Regions from separate parts of the Mitsuaria sp. CC2 genome, predicted to be linked through region 2. Evidence: riboswitches for the same ligand, from Rfam matches in the RefSeq annotation. Region 2 holds a riboswitch; the other holds the start of a gene.
The links. A riboswitch is a leader RNA that binds a small molecule or an ion and turns the genes downstream of it on or off. The one in region 2 is predicted to bind S-adenosylhomocysteine.
Positions count from the first base shown of each region.

Region 1: another riboswitch for S-adenosylhomocysteine. It lies ahead of ahcY (adenosylhomocysteinase); the one in region 2 lies ahead of metH (methionine synthase).

Region 1 covers NZ_JARVXN010000034.1:56,348-70,670, forward strand. Annotated here, with positions in the region: gene PV762_RS23225 (glutathione S-transferase family protein) at 1-460, opposite strand, end outside; gene PV762_RS23230 (transglycosylase SLT domain-containing protein) at 509-2,617, opposite strand; gene PV762_RS23235 (5-formyltetrahydrofolate cyclo-ligase) at 2,665-3,246, shown strand; gene PV762_RS23240 (LysR family transcriptional regulator) at 3,335-4,330, opposite strand; gene PV762_RS23245 (DUF2917 domain-containing protein) at 4,457-4,819, shown strand; gene PV762_RS23250 (TfoX/Sxy family protein) at 4,764-5,324, opposite strand; gene PV762_RS23255 (5-formyltetrahydrofolate cyclo-ligase) at 5,433-6,026, shown strand; gene pepQ (Xaa-Pro dipeptidase) at 6,023-7,366, shown strand; gene PV762_RS23265 (OmpW/AlkL family protein) at 7,377-8,033, opposite strand; gene metF (methylenetetrahydrofolate reductase [NAD(P)H]) at 8,163-9,002, opposite strand; gene PV762_RS23275 (TlyA family RNA methyltransferase) at 8,999-9,730, opposite strand; gene ahcY (adenosylhomocysteinase) at 9,753-11,186, opposite strand; S-adenosyl-L-homocysteine riboswitch at 11,301-11,399, opposite strand; gene PV762_RS23285 (HAD family hydrolase) at 11,441-12,259, shown strand; gene PV762_RS23290 (hypothetical protein) at 12,160-12,642, opposite strand; gene PV762_RS23295 (oxidoreductase-like domain-containing protein) at 12,852-13,037, opposite strand; gene infA (translation initiation factor IF-1) at 13,100-13,357, opposite strand; gene PV762_RS23305 (hypothetical protein) at 13,443-13,658, opposite strand; gene PV762_RS23310 (oxidoreductase) at 14,183-14,323, shown strand, end outside.
Region 2 covers NZ_JARVXN010000018.1:72,658-86,980, reverse strand. Annotated here, with positions in the region: gene PV762_RS13035 (DUF3567 domain-containing protein) at 1-136, opposite strand, end outside; gene PV762_RS13030 (hypothetical protein) at 354-1,241, opposite strand; gene PV762_RS13025 (fumarylacetoacetate hydrolase family protein) at 1,279-2,340, shown strand; gene PV762_RS13020 (DUF4197 domain-containing protein) at 2,321-2,998, shown strand; gene PV762_RS13015 (homocysteine S-methyltransferase family protein) at 3,039-4,133, shown strand; gene PV762_RS13010 (phosphohydrolase) at 4,137-5,342, opposite strand; S-adenosyl-L-homocysteine riboswitch at 5,541-5,645, shown strand; gene metH (methionine synthase) at 5,796-8,498, shown strand; gene PV762_RS13000 (glycine zipper 2TM domain-containing protein) at 8,662-9,318, shown strand; gene PV762_RS12995 (YifB family Mg chelatase-like AAA ATPase) at 9,409-10,926, opposite strand; gene PV762_RS12990 (hypothetical protein) at 10,949-11,173, opposite strand; gene PV762_RS12985 (TorF family putative porin) at 11,411-12,133, shown strand; gene glnK (P-II family nitrogen regulator) at 12,144-12,482, shown strand; gene amt (ammonium transporter) at 12,523-14,073, shown strand; gene PV762_RS12970 (LysR family transcriptional regulator) at 14,152-14,323, shown strand, end outside.

The sequences.
Region 1 (14,323 bases), on a different contig from region 2:
TCTGCGTCAGCGCGTCGGTCCACAGTTCCACGATGCGGGCGAGGTCCTTGCGCAGGCCGGCCTCGGCCTGCAGCAGCCGCGCCCCGACGGTCGCCAGCTCCGCATCGATGTTCATCATGCAATGGCTGCGCAACTGGCCGAAGCCGCTGTGCATCTCCGCGCAGAGACAACGTGCCCGCGCACGCTGACGCGCGTCCCTGGGCCAGACGGCCTTGTCGGGGAAACGGTCGGCGAGGTACTCGACGATCGCCAGCGAGTCCCAGACCGCCAGCCCGTCGTCGACCAGCACCGGCACCTTGCCGGCCGGCGTCACCGCACCGATCTCGCGGTAGAAGGCCGAATCGGGCGTGAAGTCGAAGCGCAGCTTGCGCTCCTGGAAATCGATGCCGAGCGCCTTCATCAGCACCCACGGGCGCATCGACCAGGACGAGTAGTTCTTGTTGCCGATGATCAGCTGCATGTGGAGATCTCTCTGTGTGGAGGGGCGCGCTCAGGCGCCTCCCGGGGGTCAGTTCGTGCCGTTCGCCGGGATGTCCGGCGCCGAGGCAGCCGCCGGACCGATGACCCGGCCGAGCCGGTCGCGCAGCACGATGCCGGTCTCGCGGCCCATCAGCTGCGCGTAGATCGTCGCGTTGGACAGCACCTTGCGCACGTAATCGCGGGTCTCCCAGATGGGGATGTTCTCGGTCCAGATCGCGGCGTCGAGCTGCGGACCGTCGCGCCAGCGGCGCGGCCGGTTCGGGCCCGCGTTGTACGCCGCCGCGGCCATCGCCTGCGAGCCCTCGAAGCTGTCCATCACCAGCTTCAGGTAGCCGGTGCCCAGGCGCAGGTTGGTGTCGCGGTCGTGCAGCATGTCGGGCTTGAAGTCGACACCCAACTTCCTGGCGGTCCACTTCGCCGTCGCCGGCATCACCTGCATCAGGCCGCCGGCGCCCACGTGCGAACGCGCATCCATCATGAAGCGCGACTCCTGCCGGATCAGCCCGTAGACGTAGGCCGGATCCAGGCCCATCGCCGTCGACTGCTTGAACACGTCCGCCCGGAAGGGCATCGGGAAGCGCTGGGCGAGGTCGATCTCGGTCCTGGTCCGCTCGCTGGTCTGGATGCAGCGCTCCCAGAGTTCGCGCTCGCAGGCGGCCTGCGCCACCGACAGCAGCTCGCGATCCGACAGGCCGCGCAGGCTGAAGTTCCATTCCCGCTGGCCCTCGCTGCGCAGGCCGACGGCCAACAGCATCAGCGCGCGCTGGATGCCGGGATTCGCCAGCGCCTGCGCGCGCTCCGGCGCGGTGAGGTCCGCGGGCGTCGGCGGCAACGGCAGGCGCAGCTTCAATTCGTCGGCGGCGAGCTTGCCGTAGAAGTTCAGCGGCGAGGCGATCGCGCGCAGCGTCTCCTGCGATTCGCGGCGCTGGGCGTCGCCGGCGGGGCCGTTGGCCGCCAGCTGCTGCTGCGCCTTCGCCCGCCAGTACTGCCAGGTGACGTCCTTCTGGTCCGACGGCTTCATCAGCGCGATCGCCGACATCAGCTGATCAGGCCGGCTCGCGCCCGCATCGCCGCGCAGCGCGGCGCGCGCCATCCAGGCGATCGTCTCGTCGCTCCATTCGACCGGGCCGAGTTTGGCCTGCAGCTTCACCGCGCGATCGAAATGCTCGTTGGCCTCGTCCTTGAGCCGCAGCGCGGCCTGTCTGCCGTACTGGGCCCAGAGCCAGGCGGACAGGTCGTTGGGCAGCTTGGCCGCCCAACGGCGCACGTCGTCGTCGGCCTTGTCGTAATCCGTCGCCAGCAGACGCATCAGCGCCAGCATCGTCAGTTCGGCCTTGGCGCGCGGCGAGGCCGCGGCCTTGCGCTTCAGGTAGCGGTCCGGCTTGTCCATCAGCTCGGCCAGCGCGTCCTGGTCGGGCTTGGTCAGCAATGCTCCAGCCTGCTTCACCGCGCGCGGCTTGTTGGTCTCGACCACCAGGCGCAGCTTGCGCCAGACGTCCGAGTCCTTGAACTGGCCGTTCTCGTGCAGCGTGGTCGCCAGCATGTTGCAGCCCTCGTCCGCGTCGCGTTGCGCGAACCAGGCGGCGCGGGCCGCGTCCCGGAGGTCGCGCCCCGGCGGATCGGCCAGCAGCGCGTAGCAGGCGACCTCGCGGTCGTCCTGCATCTTGTAGGCGGCGTGGTCGCGGCGGAAGTTGGCCCAGTCGCGGCGATGCCCCAGCTCCAGCAGCCAGTCGTTGCGCAGCCGGTCCTCGACGTAGGCGCCCGGCCAGCGGGCGTAGAACGCGTTGAGTTCGGGCTGCTGGGCTTCCGACAGCCGGGCATTCAGCTCCCAGTAGTCGAACCAGGGCGCGAGCGGATGCTGCTGGTCGAAGGCGGCCTGGCGCATCGCGGCCAGGCGGGAGCGGTCCCGGACGCGCCAGGCCTCGCGGGCGTCGGTGACCAGGTCCGGCAGCGGCGGCAGGGCGTTGGGCACGACGTTGAAGGCCGTGGTCGATTGCGCGAGGGCGGGCGTCGCCGTGACGGCGGCCATGCCCATGGCCAGGCCGAGGGCGCCCAGGCCCCCCAGGGTGCCGACGGTGGCCGAGACGGTCACGGTGGCGGAGGCGAGGGCGGTTACAGTGATCCGAGCGAACTTCATGCCGACCTGCGATGAGTGACTCCCCCACGGCTCCAGAAGCCGCCGGTATGACCGGCAAGACCTGGCCCCATGAGCGAAGCGAATTGCGCCGCGCCTTGCTGGCGCGCCGCCGTGAATGGTGGGCCGGCGCCGAGGCGCGTCTCGCGTCTGACCAGCTGGGCGAGCAGCTGCTGCCGTTGCTGCGTCAGCTGGAGCCGCTGACCCTCGGCCTCTATTGGCCCCTGGAGGGTGAATTTAACGCAGCGGCCTGGGCCTCGACCCACAAGCTCGGGGGGGAAATGCAATTGGCGCTGCCCTTCGCGCGTAAAGCCGGCGATCGGGGACCCGCCTCGATGGATTTCCGCCGCTGGGACGGGCAGGAACCGACGGTGAAGGACGAATGCGGGATCCCGAGCTCGAGCGGGCCGGTGCTGGTGCCGGACGTGCTGCTGGTGCCCTGCCTGGGCTACACGCGGGAGGGCTTCCGGCTGGGCTACGGCGGCGGGTATTTCGACCGCTGGATCGAGGCGCATCCCGGGGTCACGACGATCGGCCTGGGATGGCGCTGCTGCGAAGCGGCCTTCGAAGTGCAGCCGCACGACCAGGCACTGACCGTGGTGCTGACGGAGCGCGAACTCATCGCCCCCTGACCGCCAGTCCGGCCGGCATCAGCCCCTCTCCCGCACTGCGGGAGGGGGGCCAAGACGAGCCGCGGTGGCAGTGCGGCAGCCCTGTTGCTCAGCCCGAGTTCTCATCCACCGGCGGATCCGGCTCGCCGATCGCTCGGCGCGTGAGCTTGGCCTGCTCGCCGATCCATTGCGCGAACTCGACGACCTCAGGCCGCTGCCGGCCATGCTCCGACATCATGAGCCAGTACACCGTCGGGCAATCGGTGCGGCCGGCTTCGCCGAAGGGCTCCACGAGTTCGCCGCGCTCCAGCGCCTCGTAGATCATCGGCAGCCGCGCCAGCGCCACCGCCTGTCCGGACACCGCCGCCTGGATCTGCTGGTAGGTGAAGTTGAGGTACATCCATCGACGCGGCTGCAGGTCCGGCGCGCCGTGCAGCGCCAGCCAGCGCCGCCAGCTCAGGAACAAGCCGCTCGGACGCTGGTCGTCTTCCTCTGCCAGCGTGTACTGGCGCAGGTCGGCCGCCTGGCTCAACGGCGGGCCCTGGCCCTCCTGGGCCTGCTTGGCCACCCACGGGTTCACCACCGGCGTCAGCATCTCGCCGAACATGCGTCGCGCCGACGACGCCACCCGGTTCGGCGCGGCATAGCGCAGCGCCACGTCGAACTCGCTGTCGTCGATCTCGACGAGCTGATCCAGCGCCGACACGCGGATGTCCATGTCGGGATGCTCCCGCTGGAAGGCCTCCAGCCGGGGGATCAGCCACAGCGATGCAAAGGAGGCGAAGGTCGTCACGTTGACGACGCGCCGGCCGCGCGTCGTGCGGATCTGACGCACGGTGCTGTCCAGCCGCTCCAGCATCGGCTCCACGACCGCGAGCAGGAGCTTCCCGTCCGGTGCCAGCTCCACATGCCGGGTGCCGCGCTTGAACAGCGTCGCGCCCAGTTCCTCCTCCAGCGACCGGATCTGGCGGCTGACGGCGGACTGCGTCAGGAAGAGTTCCTCAGCCGCGGCGCTGAAGCTCAGCCGCCGGGCGACCGCCTCGAAGGCCCGCAGCGGACCGACGGCGAGCGGACGGTGACGGGCGGGATTCTTGAGCGGATTCATGCGTGAATGGTATCAATCGACGTCGCAAGACTCATTGGACCATCCTGCGGGTCAACCCTAATATCTCACCATGCCCACGAGGAAGGCCGCCGTCAGGCGCGCTGTGCGAGGGGCGGGGAGTCGATCATGAATGTCATGCAAAAGTCATCAATCCAGGTCAGCCGCGACGACGCCGCATGGACCTTGTCCGCGGGCGAGGCCATGAGCCTGCCGATCGGCCCGGGCCGTCGTGAACTGCATGTGCTCGACGGTCGCGTCTGGGTGACGCAGCGCGGCGACCTGAACCTGCCCGCGCAGGACTTCTGGCTGTCGGCCGGCGAAACGCTGGAAGTCGGCAGCGGCACGGAACTCGTCGTCGAAGCCTGGCCGACCGCCCGCTTCCAGCTGATGGTGCCGCCGCAGGCCTGCGCCAATCCGCTGGCGCGCCGCGTCGTCAGCCGCCTGCCTTCTTTCGGGCAGCTGTTCGGCCACCGCCTGGCGAACGCCTGACCGCCGGAGACGCCGTCGTGACGCCCTTCAGCGCCTTGGCCGGTTTCTCCTTCGTGACGGTGCTCGGCTCGGCGCTGGTGCCGGCGCTCTTCTTCGGCGTCCTGGCCTTCGGCTTCGCGTTGGCGGAGCGCAAGGCCGACGCCATCGCCAGCCGCCCCCAGGGCAGCATCAGCGCAGGGGATTCCAGCGCCTCCTCCGGCGGCCGGAAGTAATTCAGGCTGGCGACTTCCTGTCGCCCGTCCTTGCCGCTCTTCGAGTACCGGAACGGCTCGCAGCCGGCGTCCCCGTAGCGGGACTGGCTGACGGCGTCCGCCTTCAGGTAGAGCTCGTCGCGGCTGATGATGGCCAGGAAAAGGCCGTCCACGTACAGCCCGAAGCCTCCGAACATCCGCCGGGCCAGCACCGGCCCGAGCGGGGCCAGCAACTCCATGCAGTGATTCGCGAAGTCCGCGCCCGCGCCGGTGACGCGGCGGACGGTGCCGGTGGTGGTGGTGCCTCGTGCCATGAGGGCGACTCTAGTTCAGCGCCAGGAAACTGGCGTCGTGTCCGCGAGGCGGCCACAATGGTCCGCACCAGGGCCCGCCGGGTCCGTGAGGGAAGGCGAATGGGCTGGATGGATCCGAACGACAAGCTGCCGATCTCCGAAGACCGCCAGGCGCTGCGCGAGCGCCTGATCCGCGAGCGCCTGGACCTGCCGGGCCGCCTGGAGCTCGCCGACGTGGTGCAGAGCGTGCTGCGCGTCTGGCTGGTCGGGCGCAAGGAAAAGCGCATCGCGGCCTACTGGCCCATCAAGGGCGAATTCGATCCGCTGCCGGCGTTGTACCGCTGGAGCGAGGTCGACGGCGACCGCCGCATCGGCCTGCCGGTCGTCGATCGCGAGGAAGGGCGGCTGCGCTTCCACGTCTGGTATCCGGGCTGCCCGATGGAAGAGGACGCCACCGGCATCACCAAGCCCAAGGACACCGAGGCCTTCGATCCGGAGCTGCTGATCCTGCCTTGTCTCGGCTACGGCCCGGGCGGCATCCGCATGGGCTACGGCGGCGGCTTCATGCTGCGCACGATCGCGCAGATCCAGCCCAGGCCGGTGGTCGTCGGCGTCGGTTTCAGCCACGGCTTCCAGCCGACGCTGACCGCCCAGCCGAACGACGTGCGGCTCGATGCGATGCTGACCGAGATGGGGGTCGTCTGGGAGAATCCGCGCCCATGAGCTCCGCCGATCCCCACGCCCTGAACGCCCTGAATGCTCTCTACGCCGACCACCTCGCGGAACAGCAGCGCCGCACCGACCACGCGTTGCAGCGCGGCGGATTCGATGCGCTGCTGATCGCGTCGGGCATCGAGAAGTTCGCCTTCCTCGACGATCGCCCCTATGTCTTCCAGCCGAATCCGCATTTCAAGCTGTGGGTGCCGCTGCTCCGTCATCCGGACAGCTGGCTGGTGATCCGCCCCGGGCACAAGCCGCGCCTCGTCTACGTGCAGCCCGAGGACTACTGGCACGTGCCGCCCGAGGCGCCGAGCGGCTTCTGGGTCGACCACTTCGAGCTGATCATCGTCCGCAAGGCGGAAGAGGCGCTGCCCTATCTGCAAGTGCCCGGCACGCTGGCGATCGTCGGCGAGGCGGACGCGGCGCTGGGCGACATCGTCCCGAACAACCCGCCCGAGGTGTTGAACCCCTTGCACTACGCGCGGGCCGCGAAGACCGGCTACGAACTGCTGCGTCTGCGCGAGGCGTCGGCGCTGGGCGCGAAGGCGCACCTCGCGTCGCAGCGCGCCTTCCGCGAGGGCCTGTCCGAGGCGGCGATCCACAACGCCTACCTCGACGCCTGCGGCTTCGCCGAGCGCGACCTGCCCTACGGCAACATCGTCGCGCTCAACGAGCACGCGGCGGTGCTGCATTACCAATACCAGGACCAGCTGGCCCCGGCGCAATCGCTGTCGCTGCTGGTGGATGCGGGCGCGCACAGCGGCGGCTACGCATCGGACATCACCCGCACGACCGGCAACGGCGACGCGACCTTCCAGGCGCTGATCGATGCCATGGAAGCGGCGCAGCTGCGGCTGGTCGACCGCGTGCGCGCCGGCGTCGACTACCGCGACATCCACCTGGCCTCGCACCGCGAGACTGCCGGGGTGCTGCGCCAGCTGGGCATCGTGAAGATGGACGAGGAGGCGATGCTCGCGCAAGGCGTGACCTCGACCTTCCTGCCGCACGGCATCGGCCACCTGCTGGGACTGCAGGTCCACGACATCGGCGGCTTCATGGCCGGCGAAGACGGCGGCACGATCGCCAAGCCGGACGGTCACCCGTACCTGCGTCTGACGCGCGTGCTGCAGCCCGGCATGGTCGTGACGATCGAGCCGGGGCTGTACTTCATCCCGATGCTGCTGGACAAGCTGCGCGCCACGCCCGCCGCGGCAAACGTGGACTGGCCGCTGGTCAGGCACCTGAGCGCCTTCGGCGGCGTCCGCATCGAGGACGACGTCGCCTGCCGCGAGACAGGCGCGCCGGAGAACCTCACCCGGGATGCGTTCGCGGCCTTGATCTGAGCCAGGCTGATCAGAACCGGTAACCGACGCCCACGCCCACCAGCAGCGGATCGATCTTGAACTTGCCGACGTTCGTTCCCTTGGAGCGAACCTCGGTGTCCATCTGGATCTTCTTCACGTCGACGTTGATCGACCACTGCTTGTCGAGCATCACGTCGAAGCCCGCCTGCGCCGCCAGGCCGACGCTGTTCTTCGTGATCGTCGGCTCGAGCGCGGCCTGCACGGCAGGCTCGAAGTGGACGCCGGAAAAGCGCGTGTAGTTCAGGCCCGCGCCCAGGTAAGGGCGGAAGCCGCCTTCCGGGTTGAAGTGGTACTGCAGCGTCAGCGTCGGCGGCAGGTGCTTCACCGAGCCGATGCGCTGGCCGTTGCTGTAGAGCTTGTGACGCTGCGGCACCGTCAGGACCAGTTCGGCGGCCCAGTTCGGCGCCATGAAATAGCTGAAATCGACTTCGGGGATGGTCTTGCGGCTCAGGGACAGACCCAGGCCGGTGTGGTCCTTCTCTGCAGGGTCGATGTTCACCGCGCGGGCGCGGAAGACCCACGGGCTGCTCTGCGCATGAGCCGACGGTGCCATCGCGGTGGCGAGCGCGGCGAGCGCGACGCCGACGGCGATCGACGGACGGAAGAAGGCGGGGCGGGCGCCGGAGACGGAAAGGATGCGGGACATGCGGTCACTCCTGGTCAATGGGATGACCGGGATTGAACGCGGACCGCTCCGTGAGAACCTTGACCGTTCACAAGGAACGGCGGCGAACCGGTGCGGTTCCCCGCGCCGGCGCGAAGCGCTTGCGCCTTATCAAGCTTTCGTGGCGAGACCGAGGCGTTCACACAACGCCAGCGTGAGCGCGCTCTGGTTGAGCGAATAGAAATGCAGCCCCGGCACGCCGCCGGCGATCAGGCGTTCGCACAGCCGCGTGACGACGTCCAGGCCGAAGGCGCGCACCGAGGCGGCGTCGTCCATGTAGCCTTCCATCTTCAGCGCGACCCAGCGCGGGATCTCGATGCCGTCGCGCTGCGCGAACTGCGCGATGCGTGCGAAGTTGTTGATCGGCATGATGCCCGGCACGATCGGGACGTCCACGCCGATCGCCCGCGTCGCGTCGACGAAATGGAAGTAGGCATCGGGGTTGTAGAAGAACTGCGTGATCGCGCCGCTGGCGCCGGCGCGCACCTTGTCCGCGAAGAACTGCAGGTCGCGCGCCGCGTAGCGCTGCTGCGGGTGGTACTCGGGATAGGCGGCCACCTCGATGTCCCAGTCCGCGCCTTGCGTCTCGCGGATGAAGCGCACCAGCTCGGCCGCGTAACGGAACTCGCCCGCCGTCGCCGTCCCGCTGGGCAGGTCGCCGCGCAGCGCGACAACGCGCCGGATGTTCTGCGCGCGGTAGGTCGCGAGGATCTCCGCGATGTTCTCGCGCGTCGAGCCCACGCAGGACAGGTGAGGCGCCGCCTCGAAACCGGACGAGGCGATGTCCGCGACGGTCGACAGCGTCTTCTCGCGCGTCGATCCGCCCGCGCCGTAGGTGACGCTGAAGTACTGCGGATCCACCGCGCGCAGCTCCTGCACGACGGTCTTCAGCTTCTCGGTGCCGACGGGCGTGTTGGGCGGGAAGAATTCGATGCTGACAGGCGTCGTCATGGTTTCTGAACCCAGATGAAAAATTCGGTGTTGCCGTCGCCGCCGGTGACGGGGCTTTCGAACCAGCCCTTGACGACGAGGTCGCGCTTCTCAGCGGCCGCCACGGCCTGCTCCTTGAGCACGACGTATTGCGCCTTGTCCTTGACGATGCCGTTCTTGTTCAAGGCCTTCGGGCCCAGCTCGTACTGCGGCTTGATCAGCAGCAGGGCCTGGCCTTGCGGCTTGAGCCAGCCGACCACGTGCTTGAGCGTGCCGATCATCGAGATGAAGCTCAGGTCGCCCACGACCAGATCGAAGGGCTCGGTCGGGACGTAGTCCTTCACGTGCATGCCTTCATGGGCGGTCACGCGCGGGTCCGCCTTCAAGGTCTCGTGCAGCTGGCTGTGGCCGACATCGATGCCGGTCACGTGCGCCGCGCCCGCCTTGAGCAGCACGTCGGTGAAGCCGCCCGCGCTCTGGCCCATGTCCAGCGCCGTGAGGCCCGCCACCGACACGCCGACCTTGGCCAACGCGCCTTCGAGCTTGAGCCCGCCGCGCGAGACGTAACGCAGCTCGGCGTCGTCCGTCACGCGCAGGGGGGTGGTGTCGGGCAGGTCCTCGCCGCACTTGCGCACGACGGTCCAGCCCTTGGGGCCTTCCCACTCGACCGCACGCGCGTTGATCAGCCGCTGGGCGGCCGAGCGCGTGGGCGCCAGGCCAAGGGAGAGAAGCAGCTGGTCAGCACGCATGGTCGGGTCTCGGGTCGGTCAATCAATAACGGTAGGTGTCGGGCTTGTACGGGCCCGACTTCGACACGCCGATGTAGGCGGCCTGCTCGTCCGTCAGCTCGCTGAGCTGCGCGTTCAGCGTCTTCAGCTGCAGCCGGGCGACGTGCTCGTCCAGGTGCTTGGGCAGCACGTAGACCTGGCCGACGGCGTAGGCGTCCTTGTGGGCGAAGAGCTCGATCTGGGCGATCGTCTGGTTGGCGAAGCTCGACGACATCACGTAGCTCGGGTGGCCCGTGCCGCAGCCCAGGTTCACCAGGCGGCCCTTGGCCAGCAGGATGATGCGTTTGCCGTCGGGGAAGATCACGTGGTCCACCTGCGGCTTGATCTCTTCCCACTCGTACTTCTCGATCGACGCGATGTCGATCTCGTTGTCGAAGTGGCCGATGTTGCAGACGATGGCGTTGTGCTTCATCGCGGCCATGTGCTCATGGCGGATCACGCCCTTGTTGCCGGTCGTGGTGACGAAGATGTCGGCCTTGTCGGCGGCATATTCCATCGTCACGACGCGGAAGCCTTCCATCGCGGCCTGCAGCGCGCAGATCGGATCGATCTCGGTGACCCACACCTGCGCCGACAGCGCGCGCATCGCCTGCGCGGAGCCCTTGCCCACGTCGCCATAACCGGCGATCACGGCGATCTTGCCGGCGATCATCACGTCGGTGGCGCGCTTGATGCCGTCCACCAGCGACTCGCGGCAGCCGTACAGGTTGTCGAACTTGCTCTTGGTGACCGAGTCGTTGACGTTGATCGCGCGGAACAGCAGCGTGCCCTTGGCCGACATTTCCTTCAGGCGATGCACGCCCGTGGTCGTCTCTTCCGTGACGCCGATGATCTCGGCGCTCTTGCGGGTGTACCAGGTGGCGTCCTCGGCGACCTTCTTCTTGATCGCGGCGAACAGGATGCGCTCTTCCTCGCTGCCCGGATTGGCCAGGACCGACAGGTCCTTCTCGGCCTTCTGGCCCAGGTGCATCAGCAGCGTCGCGTCGCCGCCGTCGTCCAGGATCATGTTGGGGCCTTCGCCCGCGGTCCCCTTGGCGCCGAAGTCGAAGATGCGGTGCGTGTAGTCCCAGTAGTCTTCCAGCGTCTCGCCCTTGTAGGCGAAGACGGGGGTGCCTGCGGCAACCAGCGCGGCGGCGGCGTGGTCCTGCGTCGAGAAGATGTTGCACGACGCCCAGCGGACTTCCGCGCCCAGCGCCTGCAGCGTCTCGACCAGCACGGCGGTCTGGATCGTCATGTGCAGCGAGCCGGTGATGCGCGCGCCCTTGAGCGGCTGCGCGGCGGCGTATTCCTCGCGGATGGCCATCAGCGCGGGCATCTCGCTCTCGGCGATCTTGATTTCCTTGCGGCCCCAGTCGGCCAGCGACAGGTCTTTGATCAGGTACTGGTCTTGGGCCAGCGGCTTCAGTTGGGCGTTCATGCGGACTCCTGCGAGGAAGGGCCGTCGACGCCAGCGATCAGGGCATGGGGAGAAGTGCGGAGGGCAATTGCTGGGGCATTTGCCGCTCGGTCCTCACCCGGCCTGCGAAGGGTCGACGGGTGAGCGCGGTTGCCATTGCCGCGGGCGTGTCGCCGCGCGGCGGTTCCGAGCCTGGCCTCCATGGGATGGGAGGTCGCAACGCTCCTCGGAACAGGGCCGGATTGTAGTCATGTTCGGGCCCACAATCGCCCCCCATGCGAACGATTCCCCCTCTCAGCGGCTGTCCCGTCACGGCCTGGCGCCCCCTGCGCGGGGTGCTGACGGACATCGACGACACCCTGACGGAGGAGGGCGCGATCGCCCCGGCGGCGCTGGAGGCGTTGCGGGAGCTGCAGGCGGCGGACGTGCCGGTCATTGCGATCACCGGGCGTCCCGCCGGCTGGAGCGAGGCCTTTGCGATGGCGTGGCCCGTCCGGGGGATCGTCGCGGAGAACGGCGGCGTGCTCCTGCACCGGGACGGGAAACGGCTGTCGACCGAATTCGCACAGGACGACGCGATGCGCGCGCGGAACCTCGCGCGGCTGCAGGCCTGCGCGCGGGAGATCGTCGCGACGGTGCCCGGCGCCGTGCTCGCCCGCGACAGCGGAGGCCGGCTGACCGACATCGCCGTCGACCACAGCGAGTTCACGGCGCTGGACTACGACGCGATCGCCGCCGTCTGCGACCGGATGCGCGCCCACGGCCTGGTGGCGACGGTCAGTTCGATCCACGTCAACGGCTGGATCGGCGACCACAGCAAGTGGACCGCCGCGACCTGGGCGGTGAAGCGGCTGACGGGCCTGGACTTCGATCCCGCCGAGTGGGTGTATGTCGGCGATTCGACGAACGATCAACTGATGTTCGAACGCATGCCGCTGTCGGTGGGGGTGGCCAACATCGCGCGTTTCCTGCCGATGCTGGATCACCCGCCGACCTACGTCACCGCGACCGAGCGCGGCGAGGGCTTCGCGGAAGTGGCCCGCGCACTGCTGCTCGCACGCGGGACGGCCGGCTCGTCGACGACGGGTCGGTGAGGGCGCGGCTGCCGGCCCTCGACCGGATCCCAGGCATGGCGGCCGACCAGCGCGGAGATGCCCGGCCAGTCATGTCCGCGCGGCAGCACGCGCGCCAGCGCCGCATGGCTGACCCGGCCCCCGACGGCCACGAGGCGTTCCGCCACTTCGATCCGCCGGCGCCGCAGCCGCGGCAAGAGCCAGCGGTTGGTCGGACGCTCGCGCAGCACGCTCGGATGCGGCATGCAGCGGTGCTCGGCCATCATCAGATGGCGCAGCAGGATCTCGAGCCCGAACGGGTCGAGGCCGCGCCAGTCGGTGCTCAATCGCGCCAGCGCGAAGCGCAGATTGGCCTGCGCGTCGGAATGCGCGACATGGAAACGGGACTGGCCGGTCATGAACATCGAGACCTCCGGAGGGCGGTAGCGCTGCGCCGCTGCGGCAAGCGCGGCGCCTGTCCTTGATGTCGGCCTTGGGAAGCGGATCCTGAACCGCGGGATGTCCCCAGAAACGTCACGAAAGGAAATCGCCGCCCGAGAGCGGGAGGGGCGGTCCACAAAAGGAAAGGGCCGCGCGAGGCGGCCCCTTTTTGGGGGTGGGGCACGGAAAATCGTCAGGACGCCTCGGGATGGCGCGCCTTCCAGGCACGCAGGGCCTGCCGGTACGCGTCCATTGCCAGATCGTGCAGGTCGAAGATGCACGGATCGCAGCCGTTGCCGCAGCACGCATCGATGTCCGGCTGCGGCGGCGGCACGGGCATGGGGTCCTCGGGCTGAACGTCGATCATGGCGTCGACCATGGCGTCAAATCATGGCTGGCGATTTCCCCGCGGGAGCCGGAGGCTTCCCGCGGCAGGGGGCGTCAGCGACGGACCGGCGGCGGGCCCGAGTGGTTCGAACGCTGCAGGTGACGGAAGGTGATCCGGCCCTTGGTCAGGTCGTACGGCGACATTTCCAGCGAGACGGCGTCGCCGGCCAGGATGCGGATGTGATGCTTGCGCATCTTGCCGCCCGTGTAGGCGATGACCTGATGGCCGTTTTCCAGCGTCACGCGAAAGCGCGAGTCCGGCAGGATTTCGTTGACGACACCCTGCATTTCGATCAGTTCTTCCTTGGCCATACGGCTTGCTCCATGCTTGAAGATGAAAAGGGCGCCAGCCGCGGTCTGCCGCAGGCCCTCGCCTCGGAAATCAACGGCGCGCGGCTCAGTGGCTGCGCGCCCAGGCGGTGCCTTCGGTCTCCGCATAGCGCAACGCGGCGCGGCGGGTCTCGAAGGTCGGCACGAATCGCATGACACGATCAATGCTGGCCATGCCGCGTCCCGACTGGATCGAGACGGCCGCGGCGAAGCCGCCGTCGGCATGGGGTTTGGTCATCGGTGAGACAAGGAATCGCCCCACCTCAATGCGTTTGTTCTGCATCGTTATTTTGAGGTGTGCGCCTTGACAGGCAATCGCAATAAGCAACCGTCTTGGCGCGGTGTGGGAAGGTGTGCCATCTCCATTCGATGATACGAACGGATGGGGGCACGGAAAGTGGTTCCAGATGCCGATCAGCCGAATGGCGAACAGGCTGGCCGAAACCAGAAACGCTCAAGCGCACGAACCGGGGGGTGATGCTGGTGCGAGCCGCTCGCAGAAGTGTCCTTGGGAGGGACCGGAGGGGCTGCAGAAGAAGACCTGAAGAGGGTGGTCTTGTGCGAGTCAAGCAGCGATTGTAGCCCAAGCGCGAGATTCGCGCATCTCCCGAGGGCACCCCAGGGTGGGGGAAGTCCAACAGCGCCGCGGTCAGGGGTGGGAGACCGCCTTCGTCGGATCGTGCAAGCGGTTTGCCGGAACCGGCACGTGCGGTCGCCGCCCCGTTCCTAGGATTCATCCGTCCCCCAACACCGGCCTCGGCACCTGGTTGCCGCCCGGCCACGAACCCTCTGAAGGACGGAATTTCCATGAGCAAGATCTGGTTCATCACTGGCGCCAACCGCGGTTTCGGTCGTGAAATCGCCCGGGCGGCGCTGGCCGCCGGCGACCGCGTCGTCGCCACCGGTCGCAACGTCGAGGCGTTGAAGACGGCGTATGCCGACCACGGA
Region 2 (14,323 bases):
CGAACCCGTCCCGCTGCAACGAGGGCAGGTTGGTGTGATCCACCTGGGCGGCGTGCGCGGCGTCGCCGGCGGACGGAGCGACCGGAACATCGAACTGGACGACGATGTAGCTCGGTGAGTCGTAGAGCATGTGCATGAAGGACTCCTTGGTTGGAGGAGTTATGGCCTGTTGCGACAGATTCAAGACCCGTCGCTCCCAACCAGGCCATGACCCATGGTGGCAGAACTTGCGGAACACGCTGACCGTGTCCCAAGCATTTGTGGTGCCAACCGCACAAGGTTTCACGGATCAACGAACCGTAACGCGCACATCGGGGGTCGAGGTCGGACGGACATGTGCGCGGCTGACAGGCTCACTCCAGCAAGCGGAGCGCCCACTGTTCGTCGTCGTCCAGGCTGAAGCGCAGATCGACCGGCAGGAAACCGCGCCGGCCGTCCAGCCAGGCGGACCATTGCAGCGCCGGTCGACCGGCGCCGCGCGCCAGGTCGCGCCGCAGCAGCCAACGGTCGCCGTCGCGCGCCGCCACCTCGAAATCCCAGTCGTTGACGCCCGTCGGACCGGCCACCGGCACTCGCAGTCGTTGACCGAGATGGGGCGCCGGTTCCGCCGCCATCATCGCGGCGAGCTGCAGCCACCAGGACAGGCGATCCTGAGTGCCCGCCGACATCGGAAAGGCACGCGCGCCTACAAGCAGCACCGGTCGAGCGGACGCGCGGTCGAAGATCAGCAACTCGCGTTCGCGTCCCTGGCGTGTCACGCGATGACGTTCGGGTTGCAAACCCTGCGCGCCCACACGGCCCTCGCTGTGCCAGACCGGCAGTTCGCGATCACCCGCGCGGCGTTCAAGCGTGATGTCGAAGCGGCTGGCGTCGATGCGGTAACTCAACGCTGCCTCGCCCGGTTGGCCGTCGATGATGAAGGCATAGGCCAGCGTGCCCGCGCCGTGCAGCGGCAACGCGAGCCATGCGGGCACGGGTCGGGTGTCCGGCGTGCGGACGGGCGTCGCGCGTCGCGAGGGGGGTGGAACGGCGGGATGGGCGGCGGGGCGAACCTCCGGCGTCGCGACAGGTTCGGGCGCCGGCGGAAGGGGCCTGTCGATGAGGCGCGTCGTCACGGCCGGGCTGTCGATCGCCCGCGGCAGGGACCGGCGCGACAACGCGCCGAGGGCGCACGCATGCAGCACCACGGCCCCCGCGAGCGCCGCCGCGAAGGCGATCCGCTCCTGAGGTGAAAATGCCACCACCGATCGTCCGACGAATGACTGTCCGTTCACAACAATGAAACTCGCCACCTACCGCGATGGATCCCGCGACGGCCACCTGGTGGTCGTGTCGCGCGACCTGAGCCAGGCATGCTATGCCACCGGCATCGCCACGCGCCTGCAACAGGTGCTCGACGACTGGAATTTCCTGGCGCCCCAGCTGGAGACGCTGTCGCAGTCCCTCAACCAGGGGCGCGCGCGGCATGCGTTCGCGTTCGATCCGAAGCAATGCCTGGCCCCGCTGCCGCGCCTGGCCGGCTGGATCGCCGGCGAGGCCTACCCAGAACAGGGTCGGGCCTTGCGCGAGCGCGGCCTCGCGTGGCCGGAACGCCTCAGCGCGCCGCTGCTGCGCGCCGGCGGCGCGGAAGCGCTGCTCGGTCCGACCGAACTGCTGGACCTGCGCACGCCCGGCCTGGAACCCGAACCGCAGCTCGCCGCGCTGATCGGCGATCTGGCGCAGGGCGCCGTGCCGTCGCAGGCGCTGGAATCGATCCGGCTGCTGATGCTGGTCGGCGACTGGGTGCTGCGGCCGGTGCAGCAGGAGGAGCTCGCCAACGGCTGGCCCGCGCTGCACAGCCGCCCGGCGCTGCAGTTCGCGCCGGTCGCCGTCACGCCGGACGAACTGCCCGGCGCCTGGTACCTCGGTCGCGCGGCGCTGCAGCTGCAGGTCATGCGCAACGGGCGCAAGCAGGCGGTCGTCGATGCGAAGACCGGCATGAAGTGGTCGCTCGGCGACCTGCTCGCGGAAGCGGCCCTCAACCGGCCGCTGCGCGCCGGCACGCTGGTCGGCGCGGGTTCGCCGGTGCTCGGCAAGCAGGTGGTGCTGGAACCGGGCGACAGCCTGCGCATCGAGTTCAAGCTCGGCGACGGCCCCGGCCCGTTCGGCGCCATCGACATGGACCTTGCGGAGTCGGAAGATGCGGCATCGGACGTCGCCGGCACCGACGACGATGCCGAGGGAGACACCCCGGAGCGTGCTGCCGCGGCTGATGCCGAAGGCGTCGAGGCTGCTGAGACCGCTGAGACGGCCATCGCTGACGTTCAAGAAGGAGACACCGATGAATCTGTTCCGCCGTGACCTGATCGCGCTGCTGGGCGCGGGCTGCGCCTCGCCGTGGGCGATGGCGCTGAGCCTGAGCGAGGGCGACGCCGCCTCCGGCGTGCGCGCGGCGCTCGAACGCGGCGCCCAGGCGGCGCTGGCCAACCTGGGGCGGACCGACGGTTTCCTCGGCAATCCGCAGGTGAAGATCGAGCTCCCCGGCGCGCTCAAGGACGCCGCGCGCCTGCTGCGCACGACCGGCCAGGGCAAGCGAATCGACGACCTGATCACCTCGATGAACCGCGCCGCCGAGCAGGCGATGCCGGAGGCGCGCCAGCTGCTGGTCACCACCGTGCGCAACATCAGCGTCGAGGACGCGGTGAGGATCGTGCGCGGCGGCGACAACGCGGTGACGCAGTTCTTCGAGGACAAGACCCGCTCGCCGCTGACGACGAAGTTCCTGCCCATCGTGACGAAGGCGACCGAGCGCCAGTCGCTGAGCGAGAAGTACAACGCGGTGGCCGGCAAGGCCTCCGGTTTCGGCCTCATCCGCAAGGAGGACGCCAACCTGCAGGGCTACGTCACCGACAAGGCGCTGGACGGCCTGTACTTCATGATCGGCCAGGAAGAGAAGAAGATCCGCCAGGACCCGGTCGGCACCGGAAGCGCCCTCCTGAAGAAGGTCTTCGGCGGTTGAGAACGGTGGGCCGGGGCCGGGCTTCCTACAATCGGAGCCCATGAACGCCCCGACCACCGCCCGTCCCGCCGCCCGCCCTGCCGTGGCCTACACCCGCGGCGCCGCCTTGCCCGCCATCCTGGCGCAACGCATCGCCGTCCTGGACGGCGCGATGGGCACGATGATCCAGCGCTACAAGCTGACGGAAGCCGACTTCCGCGGCGAGCGCTTCGCCGATCATCCCAAGGACCTCAAGGGCAACAACGACCTGCTGGTGCTGACCAGGCCCGAGGTCATCAGCGAGATCCACCGCCAGTACCTGGACGCCGGCGCCGACATCATCGAGACCAACACCTTCGGCACGACCACCGTCGCGCAGGAGGACTACGGCCTGCAGGACTACGCCTACGAGATGAACGTCGCCGCCGCGCGGCTGGCCCGCGAGGCCTGCGACGCGTTCAGCACGCCGGACAAGCCGCGCTTCGCGGCGGGCGCGCTCGGCCCGACGCCGCGCACGGCGTCGATCAGTCCGGACGTCAACGACCCCGGCGCGCGCAATGTCGACTTCGACACCCTGCGCAAGGCGTACTACGAGCAGGCCAAGGCGATGCTCGAAGGCGGCGTCGACCTGTTCCTGATCGAGACCATCTTCGACACGCTGAACGCCAAGGCGGCGATCTTCGCCGTCGACGAACTGATGGACGACACCGGCGAACGCCTGCCGGTGATCATCTCCGGCACGGTGACCGACGCGTCCGGGCGCATCCTGTCGGGGCAGACGGTGACGGCGTTCTGGCACTCGGTGCGGCATGCGCAGCCGATCGCGATCGGCCTGAACTGCGCGTTGGGCGCGGCGCTGATGCGGCCCTACATCGAGGAACTCTCGAAGGCGGCCGGCGACACCCCGATCTCCTGCTATCCCAACGCCGGCCTGCCCAACCCGATGAGCGACACCGGCTTCGACGAGACGCCGGACGTCACCGGCCGCCTGGTCGGCGAGTTCGCCGCCGCGGGCTTCCTGAACATCGCGGGCGGCTGCTGCGGCACGACGCCGGACCACATCCGCGCGATCGCGCAGAAGGTCTCCGCCTACCAGCCGCGCCGCTGGGGCAGCAGGCTGTTCAGCGGGCTGGTCGCGCAAGCCGAAGAGGCCTGAGCCTCAATACAGCTTCAACATCGCGTCCATGTTGATGCGCAGCCGGATCTCATGCGGCGCGAGGCTGGCGATGATGGCCTGGGCCTGCAGGCGCGTGTCGCGCAGCACCGGCGTGGTCAGCGGCGTACCGCTGCGGCCGAGCAGTGAAGCCACCGTCGGCGCGTTGGCGCTGTGGCCGCGCCTGAGGACCATGCCTTCCTCGCCGTTGGCCAGGCGCACCAGCGAGCCCGGCGGGTAGAGCCCGATCGCCTTGATCAGCGCAGCACCGGCTTCGTCGGGTTGCTGGAGCTCGTCGAGGTAGACCGCTCGCGCCGCCTGCGCCGCTGACAGCGGCCGGCGGCTGCGCCGCGGACTCAGCCGCGCGCCGTAGACGTCGGCGCGCCGCAGCAGGCGCGCCATCAGCTCGCCGTCGGAACGGCCGGCCAGCGGCCCGGGCCCGGCGTCGTGGTGAAGGCGCACGGCGGTCAGCCAATCGTCGTCGTCGACGCCGATCGACAGCAGCGTCTCCGCCGCGCGATCACCGTGGCCGGCGAGCTGTTCGCGCTGCATGTCCCCGATCGCTTCCGGCCGCAGCGCGTGCTGATCCTGCTGCGCGCCGCTGTCCAGGTTCATCGTCAGCGCCGCCAGTCCGAGCGTGCGTCGGCGGCCCTCGCCCCAGCCGAGCTGGCGGGTGGTCATCTCGACCAGCGCCAGCGACAGCAGCGCATGCCGCGCGCTGTACTGCAGCGGCTCCTGGCCGGCGTCGTGCACCAGCATCGCCAGGGAGGCGTCCGGCTGCTGCGTGAGCCGGGTCACCACCTTGTCGAGGAGCTCGGTCAGGCGCATCAGGAAGTCCGGCCGGCGCGGATCGCGCAACACCTGCTGCGCATGCCATTGCAGGTCGGCCCAGATGGCGGTGTGCGCCGGCACCGTCTGCTGCGGCACGGGCATGGGCCGGGTGGGCTTGTACTCGGCGGTCGCGCTGGCCAGCGCCGACATCGACGCGCCCTGCAGCATCATCGTGTCGAGCTTGTGGGCCAGGGCGCGCTGGTACTCGCGCGTCTCGTGCGCCTGCACGAACGGGCCGCGGGCCAGCAGGTCGCGGACCTGCGGCGTGTCGGGCAGCGGATGCCCGGAGGCGAACAGCAGATGCCCCGCCGCGTCCCGCAGCGAGAACGTCAACACCTGTCCCACGCGCAGGCTGTTGGGTGGAAGTTGGACCAGATCCACGGTGCCTTCCCTTCGACGTGTCGTCGTCTTGTCGTTGTTGTGTCGTTGTGCGGCGCTCTGCGTCGCCGCGCCGGCGAGGATAGGGGCGCGGCGGGCAGTGCAAGGCATTACGGCACGAACAAACCAGGGCCGGATCGGTAGAATGCACGCTGTTCCCGCTCCCAGCAAGGCCGCACCCGCGTCCCTGCGGTGGCGGTGGTTTCCGAGGAGCGTTGCGACAGGTCCCGTCACCCGGGTGCCCGCCAGGCTCGGAACGGCGGTGTCGGACTCCCGGACACCGCCTCACAACGGCGCTCACCGACCCGCGTTCCGCGGGGTTGCGGTGAGTTGCGCGGCCCCGTCTTTCGTTCCAGCTCACGTCCAGCTTCGAAAAGCGCCGCCGCCATGTCCGCCCCGAATTCCGCCTCCGACATCTCCGCAGCCCCCGCCGCGACGCCCGTCGCCGTGCCGCCGATGAAGCTCTCCGGCCTGGAGCCGGTGAACATCGGCGCCGGCACGCTGTTCGTGAACATCGGCGAGCGCACCAACGTCACCGGCTCCAAGGCCTTCGCGCGGTTGATCCTGAACGGGGAGTTCGAGGCCGCGCTGAGCGTCGCCCGCCAGCAGGTCGAGAACGGCGCGCAGGTCATCGACATCAACATGGACGAGGCCATGCTCGACAGCAAGGCCGCGATGGTGCGTTTCCTCAACCTGATCGCCTCGGAGCCCGAGATCGCCCGCGTGCCGATCATGATCGACTCGTCCAAGTGGGAGGTGATCGAGGCCGGCCTGAAGTGCATCCAGGGCAAGGGCATCGTCAACTCGATCTCGCTGAAGGAAGGCGAGGCGGAGTTCCGACGCCAGGCCAAGCTGATCCGCCGCTACGGCGCGGCCACGGTGGTGATGGCCTTCGACGAGACCGGCCAGGCCGACACCTACCAGCGCAAGATCGAGATCTGCACCCGCGCCTACCGGATGCTGGTCGACGAGATCGGCTTCCCGCCCGAGGACATCATCTTCGACCCCAACATCTTCGCGATCGCCACCGGCATCGAGGAGCACAACAACTACGCCGTCGACTTCATCGAGGCCACGCGCTGGATCAAGCAGCACCTGCCCGGCGCCAAGGTCAGCGGCGGCGTGTCCAACGTGTCATTCAGCTTCCGCGGCAACGAGCCGGTGCGCGAGGCCATCCACACGGTGTTCCTGTACCACGCGATCCAGGCCGGCATGGACATGGGCATCGTCAACGCCGGCATGGTCGGCGTCTACGACGAGATCCCCGCCGACCTGCGCGAGCGCGTCGAGGACGTGGTGCTGAACCGCCGCGAGGATTCGACCGAACGGCTGCTGGAGGTGGCCGAGTCGGTGAAGGGCGCGGCCAAGGACGACAGCGCCAAGCTGGCCTGGCGCGCCGGCGACGTCGGCGCGCGGCTGTCGCATGCGCTGATCCACGGCATCACCGACTTCATCGTCGAAGACACCGAGGAAGCCTGGCAGGGCATCCGCGCCGGCGGCGGCCGCCCGCTGCACGTGATCGAAGGCCCGCTGATGGCCGGCATGAACGTGGTCGGCGACCTGTTCGGCGCCGGCAAGATGTTCCTGCCGCAGGTGGTCAAGAGCGCGCGCGTGATGAAGTCCGCCGTCGCGCACCTGGTGCCCTACATCGAGGAAGAGAAGCGCCAGATGGCCGCCGCCGGTGCGGACGTGCGCTCCAAGGGCAAGATCGTCATCGCGACGGTGAAAGGCGACGTTCACGACATCGGCAAGAACATCGTCACGGTGGTCTTGCAGTGCAACAACTTCGAGGTCGTCAACATGGGCGTGATGGTCCCGTGCCAGGACATCCTCGCGAAGGCCAAGGTCGAGGGTGCGGACATCATCGGGCTGTCGGGCCTGATCACGCCCAGCCTGGAAGAGATGCAGTACGTTGCCGCGGAGATGCAGCGCGACGACTACTTCCGCATGAAGAAGATCCCGCTGCTGATCGGCGGCGCGACCACCAGCCGCGTGCACACGGCCGTCAAGATCTCGCCGCACTATGAAGGCCCGGTGGTCTACGTGCCGGACGCGTCGCGCTCGGTGGGCGTGTGCTCGGAGCTGCTGTCCGACGAGCGCGCCACGCGCTTCATCGACGAGCTCAAGTCCGACTACGAGAAGGTGCGCGAGCTGCACGCCAACAAGAAGCAGACGCCGCTGGTGACGCTGGCGCAGGCCCGCGCCAACAAGCACCGCGCCGACTTCACCACCTACACGCCAGCGGTGCCGCGCTTCATCGGCCGGCGCCAGTTCCGCAACTACGACCTGGCCGAGCTCGCGCAGTGCATCGACTGGGGCCCGTTCTTCCAGACCTGGGACCTCGCGGGGCCGTTCCCGGCCATCCTCAAGGACGAGGTGGTCGGCACCGAGGCGCAGCGCGTGTTCAGCGACGGCAAGCGCATGCTGCAGCGCCTGATCGAGGGCCGGTGGCTGACCGCCAGCGGCGTGATGGGCCTGTACCCTGCCGCGCAGGTGAACGACGACGACATCGAGATCTACAGCGACGAATCGCGCACCGAGGTGCTGATGACCTGGCGCGGCCTGCGCATGCAGTCCGAGCGGCCGGTCGTGGACGGCGTGCGCCGACCCAACCGGGCGCTGGCGGATTTCGTCGCGGCCAAGGGCACGGTGCCGGACTACATCGGGCTGTTCGCGGTGACCGCCGGCCTCGGCGTGGACAAGAAGGAACAGCAGTTCATCGACGACCTGGACGACTACTCCGCGATCATGCTCAAGGCGCTGGCGGACCGCCTGGCCGAAGCCTTCGCCGAGCGGTTGCACCAGCGCGTGCGGCTGGACCTGTGGGGCTACGCGGCGGACGAGACGCTCAGCAACGAGGAACTCATCGCCGAGTCGTACCGCGGCATCCGTCCGGCGCCGGGGTATCCGGCCTGTCCGGACCATCTGGTCAAGCGGGACATGTTCCGCGTGCTGCAGGCCGAGGACATCGGCATGGCACTCACCGAAGGCATGGCGATGACGCCGGCGGCCAGCGTGAGCGGCTTCTACCTGGCGCATCCGGAAGCGGCGTACTTCAACGTCGGCCGCATCGGGGACGACCAGGTGGCGGACTGGGCGGCGCGCATGGCGCTCGATCACGAGGCCGCGCAGCGGGCACTGGCGCCCTTGCTCGGCTGAGGCGTCCGCGCAACGAAAACCGAATCACGCGGCCTTGTCCTACAGGCCGCGTTTCACCCCTTTACAAACGGGACAGTTTTCGGGCCCCGCGACTTGTAACAGCGTGGCATTCTTCGCTCATCCCCCGTTCCTAGGGGAAAACCATAAGAGGTGAATGATGGCGATGAATACCAATCAGAAGATCGCGGCCGGGGCCGTGGGAGCGACCGTGCTGGTCGTGGCGGCCTTCTTTGCGGGGCGTCAAGCGGCGCCGTCCATGCCCGACTCGCCGATCGCGGCGACCGAGCAGCAGGGCAACGTGGTCGACCGCAACGGCGCCAACGCCGCGGACGAGTCCCGCGCGGCCCGTCGTTCCGGCGACGATGCCGTCCAGCGCTCGACCAATGAGCCGCGCCGCGTGGCGCAGCAGGCGCCGCGCGATGTCGGCTCGACCGGCTCCGCCGACAACAACGGATCGTCCGGCTCCGCGCAGTCGGAATCCCGCATCTGCTCGGCCTGCGCCACGGTGCTGTCGGTCCATACCGAGGCCCGCCAAGGCCAGGGCACCGGCATCGGCGTCGTCGGCGGCGCGGTGGTCGGCGGCCTGCTGGGCAGCGCGGTCGGCGGCGGCACGGGCAAGAAGATCGCCACGGTGGGCGGCGCGGTCGCGGGCGGCTATGCCGGCAACGAGATCGAGAAGCGCCAGCGCAGCACGACCGTGTGGGTGGTCAAGATGCGCAACGCCGACCAGAGCAACCGCACGATGACCTTCAGCCACGACCCGGGCGTGCAGAGCGGCGACGTCGTGCGCGCCAGCGAAGGTCAGCTGATCCGCCAATAAGCGCGGCGCGGTTTCGCGTGCGCTCATCGACAACGCCGGCGATGCCGGCGTTGTCGTTTCTGGACGGACTCCCTCCTGCGGACGCGAGGGTCAGTCGTTGCGCCCCGGCAGCGCCCGGCGCCACTGGATCGCTTCGGAGACATGCAAGGCCGTGATGACGTCGCTGCCGGCCAGGTCGGCGACGGTACGCGCGATGCGCAGCACGCGGTGGAAGCTGCGCGCTGACCAGGCCAGCCGGGCGGCCGCGCGATGGAGCATGGCCTCGCCCTCCGGCGACATGCCCAGATGACCGTCGAGTTGTCCGGCAGCCAGCATCGCGTTCGAGCATCCTTGGCGCCTGACGGCGCGATCACGCGCCGCGGCGACGCGGGCGGCGACTGCGGCGCTCGTCTCGCCGTCTGCGGCCGCCGACAGGATGGTCGGAGGCAGCACCGGCACCTCCACCGTCAGATCGATGCGATCGAGCAGCGGTCCCGACAACCGGTTCTGATATCGCGTGACCTGGTCCGGCGAACATCGGCACGCCTTGGTCGGATTGCCGAGATGTCCGCAGGGGCAGGGGTTCATGGCGGCAACCAGCTGGAAGCGTGCGGGGAACTCTGCTTGATGGGCCGAGCGCGAGATGTGCACGCGACCGGTTTCGAGCGGCTCGCGCAACGCTTCCAGCGACATCCGCTGGAACTCTGGCAACTCGTCGAGGAACAGCACCCCGTGTTGCGCGAGCGTGATCTCGCCGGGCCGAGGCGGCGATCCTCCACCGATCATCGCGGCGGACGAGGCGCTGTGATGCGGGGCCCGGAAAGCGCGCTGCGCCCACATGGATGGGCGGAACTGCCCGTTGGCGCTGAGCAGTGCGGCGGATTCCAGCGCTTCCGATTCCGACAAGGGCGGCAACAGCGTCGGTAGCCGCTGCGCGAGCATCGACTTGCCCGTCCCCGGCGGTCCGACCAGAAGGATGCTCAAACCGCCCGCCGCAGCGATCTCCAAGGCCCGCTTCGGTCCTGACTGGCCCTTGATGTCGCGCAGGTCGAGCGGCGTTTCGCCGCGCGGCGGCGGATCGCGCTGCACGCGCGGCAGGGGCGATTCGCTGTTCGGCTGCAACGCATTCACCAGGTCGAGCAGATGCGCCGCCTCCCGGACCACCAGGCCTTGCACCAGCGCCGCCTCGTCGGCGCAGCCGCGTGGCAGGACCAGTGCCCGATCCAGCTTCGCAGCACGCAACGCGAGCGCCATCGCCAAGGCGCCCTTGATCGGTCGCAGTTCGCCGGACAGGCCGAGTTCGCCGGCGCATTCGATGTTGGCGAGCATGTCCGCGTCGATCTGGCCGCTCGCGGCGAGCAACCCCAGCGCAATCGGAAGGTCGAAGCGCGCCCCTTCCTTCGGCAGGTCGGCTGGCGACAGATTGACAGTGATCCGCTTGTTCGCCGGGAACTCCAGACCACTGCTCTGCAGCGCGGCGCGCACGCGCTCGCGGGATTCCTTCACCTCCAGGTCCGCGAGCCCCACCAGCGTGAAGCTGGGCAGGCCGTTGGCCAGGTGGACTTCCACCTCGACCGCCGCAGCCGAGAGGCCGTCCAGCGCTCGGCTATGGATGATGGAGAGGGACATCGCCATGTTGATCACCGTGTGTTCAACGGGGAGGAAGGTCCTTCGTCACGGTGGCAATGGCATCCTTGGTTGCCTTCAGCAATTCCGCCCCGTGCGGCCAACGGGTGCCGTCAATCGCCGCGCCGGGTGAATCGTCCGCGACCAGGGGCTCACCGGCAGCGGCCTTCCCCTGAGTTCCTTGCATCTGCATCTCTTGCGCACCCATCCGGTTCACGAGCTCCGCAGTGTCCGCAGCGAACGATTTCACGCCTAGCACCCTGTTGGGGCGTTTCCAGGGTTAACCACTCCCCCGCTTGTGCATGCATTTGGTGCGCCTCGACGCGGGACGGGGCGTGATCGGCAACCGTTCGTGGCGATGTGAGCCGGAATGGGGCCCCTTCATGGGGGAACGGCGTCGCCCGGGACCGCTTGGCACAAAAGCTGCAAAGCCTCGTCCGGAAAGCAGTCGCCCAGAGTCGCCCCAAACAATCAGGAGTCCCCGCGCATGAAGCCCACCGCCGTCGTCCGCGCCGCCGCCGTCGCCGCCATCGCCGCCATCGCCCTCCCGGCGCTGGCGCAGGAGGCCAACCCGCTGTCCTTCAACGTCAGCGTCACCTCCGACTACCGCTACCGCGGCATCTCGCAGACCCGTCTCAAGCCCGCCCTGCAGGGCGGTGTCGATTACGCCCATTCGAGCGGCTTCTACGTCGGGGCCTGGGCCTCCACGATCAAGTGGATCAAGGACGGCGGCGGCGACGCCGATGTCGAGATCGACACCTACGCCGGCTACAAGACCGAGGTCGGCGGCGGCGTCACCGTCGACGTCGGTTTCCTGCGCTACAACTACCCGGGCAACGACCTGCCCGTCAGCGCCAACACCAACGAGCTGTACGGCGCCGTCACTTTTGGCCCGGCCACCGTCAAGTACTCGCACAGCATCAGCAACCTGTTCGGTTTCGCCGATTCCAAGAACAGCAGCTACCTCGAGGCTGCCGCGACCTTCGACGTCGGCGGCGGTTTCTCGCTGACGCCGCACATCGGCCACCAGAAGGTCAAGAACAACGGCGACTTCAGCTACACGGACTACTCGCTCACGGTGAACAAGGACTGGTCCGGCTTCACCTTCGGCGCCGGCTTCGTCGCCACCAACACCGACAACTACATCGGCGGCAAGGGCAAGGACCTGGGCAAGAACGGTGTGGTCGTGTCCGTCAAGAAGGTCTTCTGAGGAGCTACGCATGAAACTGATCACTGCCGTCATCAAGCCTTTCAAGCTGGATGAAGTGCGCGAGGCGCTGAGCGCCATCGGCGTCCAGGGGCTGACCGTCACCGAGGTCAAGGGCTTCGGCCGCCAGAAGGGCCACACCGAGCTGTACCGCGGCGCGGAGTACGTCGTCGACTTTCTGCCCAAGGTGAAGATCGAGGCCGCGGTCTCCGACACCGTGGTCGAGCAGGTCATCGAGGCGATCGAGAACGCCGCCCGCACCGGCAAGATCGGGGACGGCAAGATCTTCGTCTCCCCGCTCGACCAGGTGATCCGCATCCGCACCGGCGAAACCGGCCAGGACGCCCTCTGAGCACGACGTTCCCCAAGACCCAACGAAAAGAGTCCGCAACATGAAGAAACTCCTCGCCTGCCTGGCCCTGGCCGCGGCAGCTTTCACCAGCCTGGCCCCCGCGGCCATGGCGCAGGACGCAGCGTCCGCGCCAGCCGCCATCGCCAGCGAGACCACCGCCCAGGCCCCCGCGCCGTCGGCGCCGGTCGCCGATGCCGCAGCCCCTGCCGCCTCGGCCCCCGCTGATGCCGCGTCGGCCGCCGCGGCCGCGCCGCCCGTCATCAACAAGGGCGACACCACCTGGATGATGGTCTCCACCATGCTGGTGATCATGATGGTGGTGCCGGGTCTTGCCCTGTTCTACGGCGGCCTGGTCCGCAGCAAGAACATGCTGTCGGTGCTGATGCAGGTGATGGTCACCTTCTCGCTGATCGTCGTGCTGTGGGCCCTGTACGGCTACAGCCTGGCGTTCACCGAGGGCAACAAATTCATCGGCGGCTTCGACCGGCTGTTCATGAAGGGCATCTGGGACAACGTCGCCGGCACCTTCGCGCCGGGCGCGACCTTCAGCAAGGGCGTCTACATCCCCGAGATCGTCTTCGCCGCCTTCCAGGCGACCTTCGCCGGCATCACCTGCTGCCTGATCGTCGGCGCCTTCGCCGAACGCATCAAGTTCAGCGCGGTCCTGCTCTTCATGGTCCTGTGGTTCACCTTCAGCTACACGCCGATGGCCCACATGGTCTGGTTCTGGATGGGTCCGGACGCCTACACCTCGGCCGCCGTGGTCGATGAGATGAACAGCAAGGCCGGCCTGATCTGGCAGTGGGGCGCGCTGGACTTCGCCGGCGGCACCGTGGTGCACATCAACGCCGCCGTCGCGGGCATCGTCGGTGCCTTCATGGTCGGCAAGCGCATCGGCTACGGCAAGGAAGCTTTCACGCCGCACAGCCTGACGCTGACCATGGTCGGTGCCTCGCTGCTGTGGGTGGGCTGGTTCGGCTTCAATGCCGGCTCCGCGCTGGAAGCCAACGGCTTCGCCGCGCTGGCCTTCATCAACACGCTGTTCGCCACCGCTGCCGCGGTGCTGGCCTGGTGCGTCGGTGAAGCGCTGCTCAAGGGCAAGGCCTCGATGCTGGGTGCCGCCTCGGGTGCCGTGGCCGGCCTGGTCGCCATCACCCCGGCCGCCGGCAACGTCGGCATCGGCGGCGGTCTGGTGATCGGCCTGGTCGCCGGCTTCGCCTGCCTGTGGGGCGTGTCGGGACTGAAGAAGCTGCTGGGCGCGGACGACTCGCTGGACGTCTTCGGCGTGCACGGCGTGGGCGGCATCGTCGGCGCGCTGCTGACCGGCGTGTTCAACAGCCCGAGCCTGGGTGGCCCCTCGGCCGTCGGCGACTGGGTCACCGCCGCGACCATCGCGCCGGACGCCTACTCGATCGGCACGCAAGTCTTCACGCAGCTCAAGGCCGTCCTGCTGACCATCGTGTGGTCGGGCGTGGTCTCGGTGATCGCCTTCAAGGTGGTCGACCTGGTGATCGGTCTGCGCGTCTCCGAAGAGGAAGAACGCGAAGGCCTGGACATCACGTCGCACGGCGAAACCGCGTATCACAAGTAAAACTTCAATCTCCTGCAATGCTCAGGCCGCCCTTCGGGGCGGCTTTTTTTCGTCGGCAGCTCCCCATAATCCGCCGCCATGAACCTCCGCTTTGTCGAAGCCTTCCACTGGGCCGCCTCGCTGCGCAGCATCACGCGCGCGGCGGAGAAGCTGCACATCACGCAGTCCGCGCTGTCGAGCCGGATCGCGACCTTGGAGGAGGAGCTTGGCGTCGTGCTGCTGGACCGGCGCGACAAGCAGTTCCGCCTGA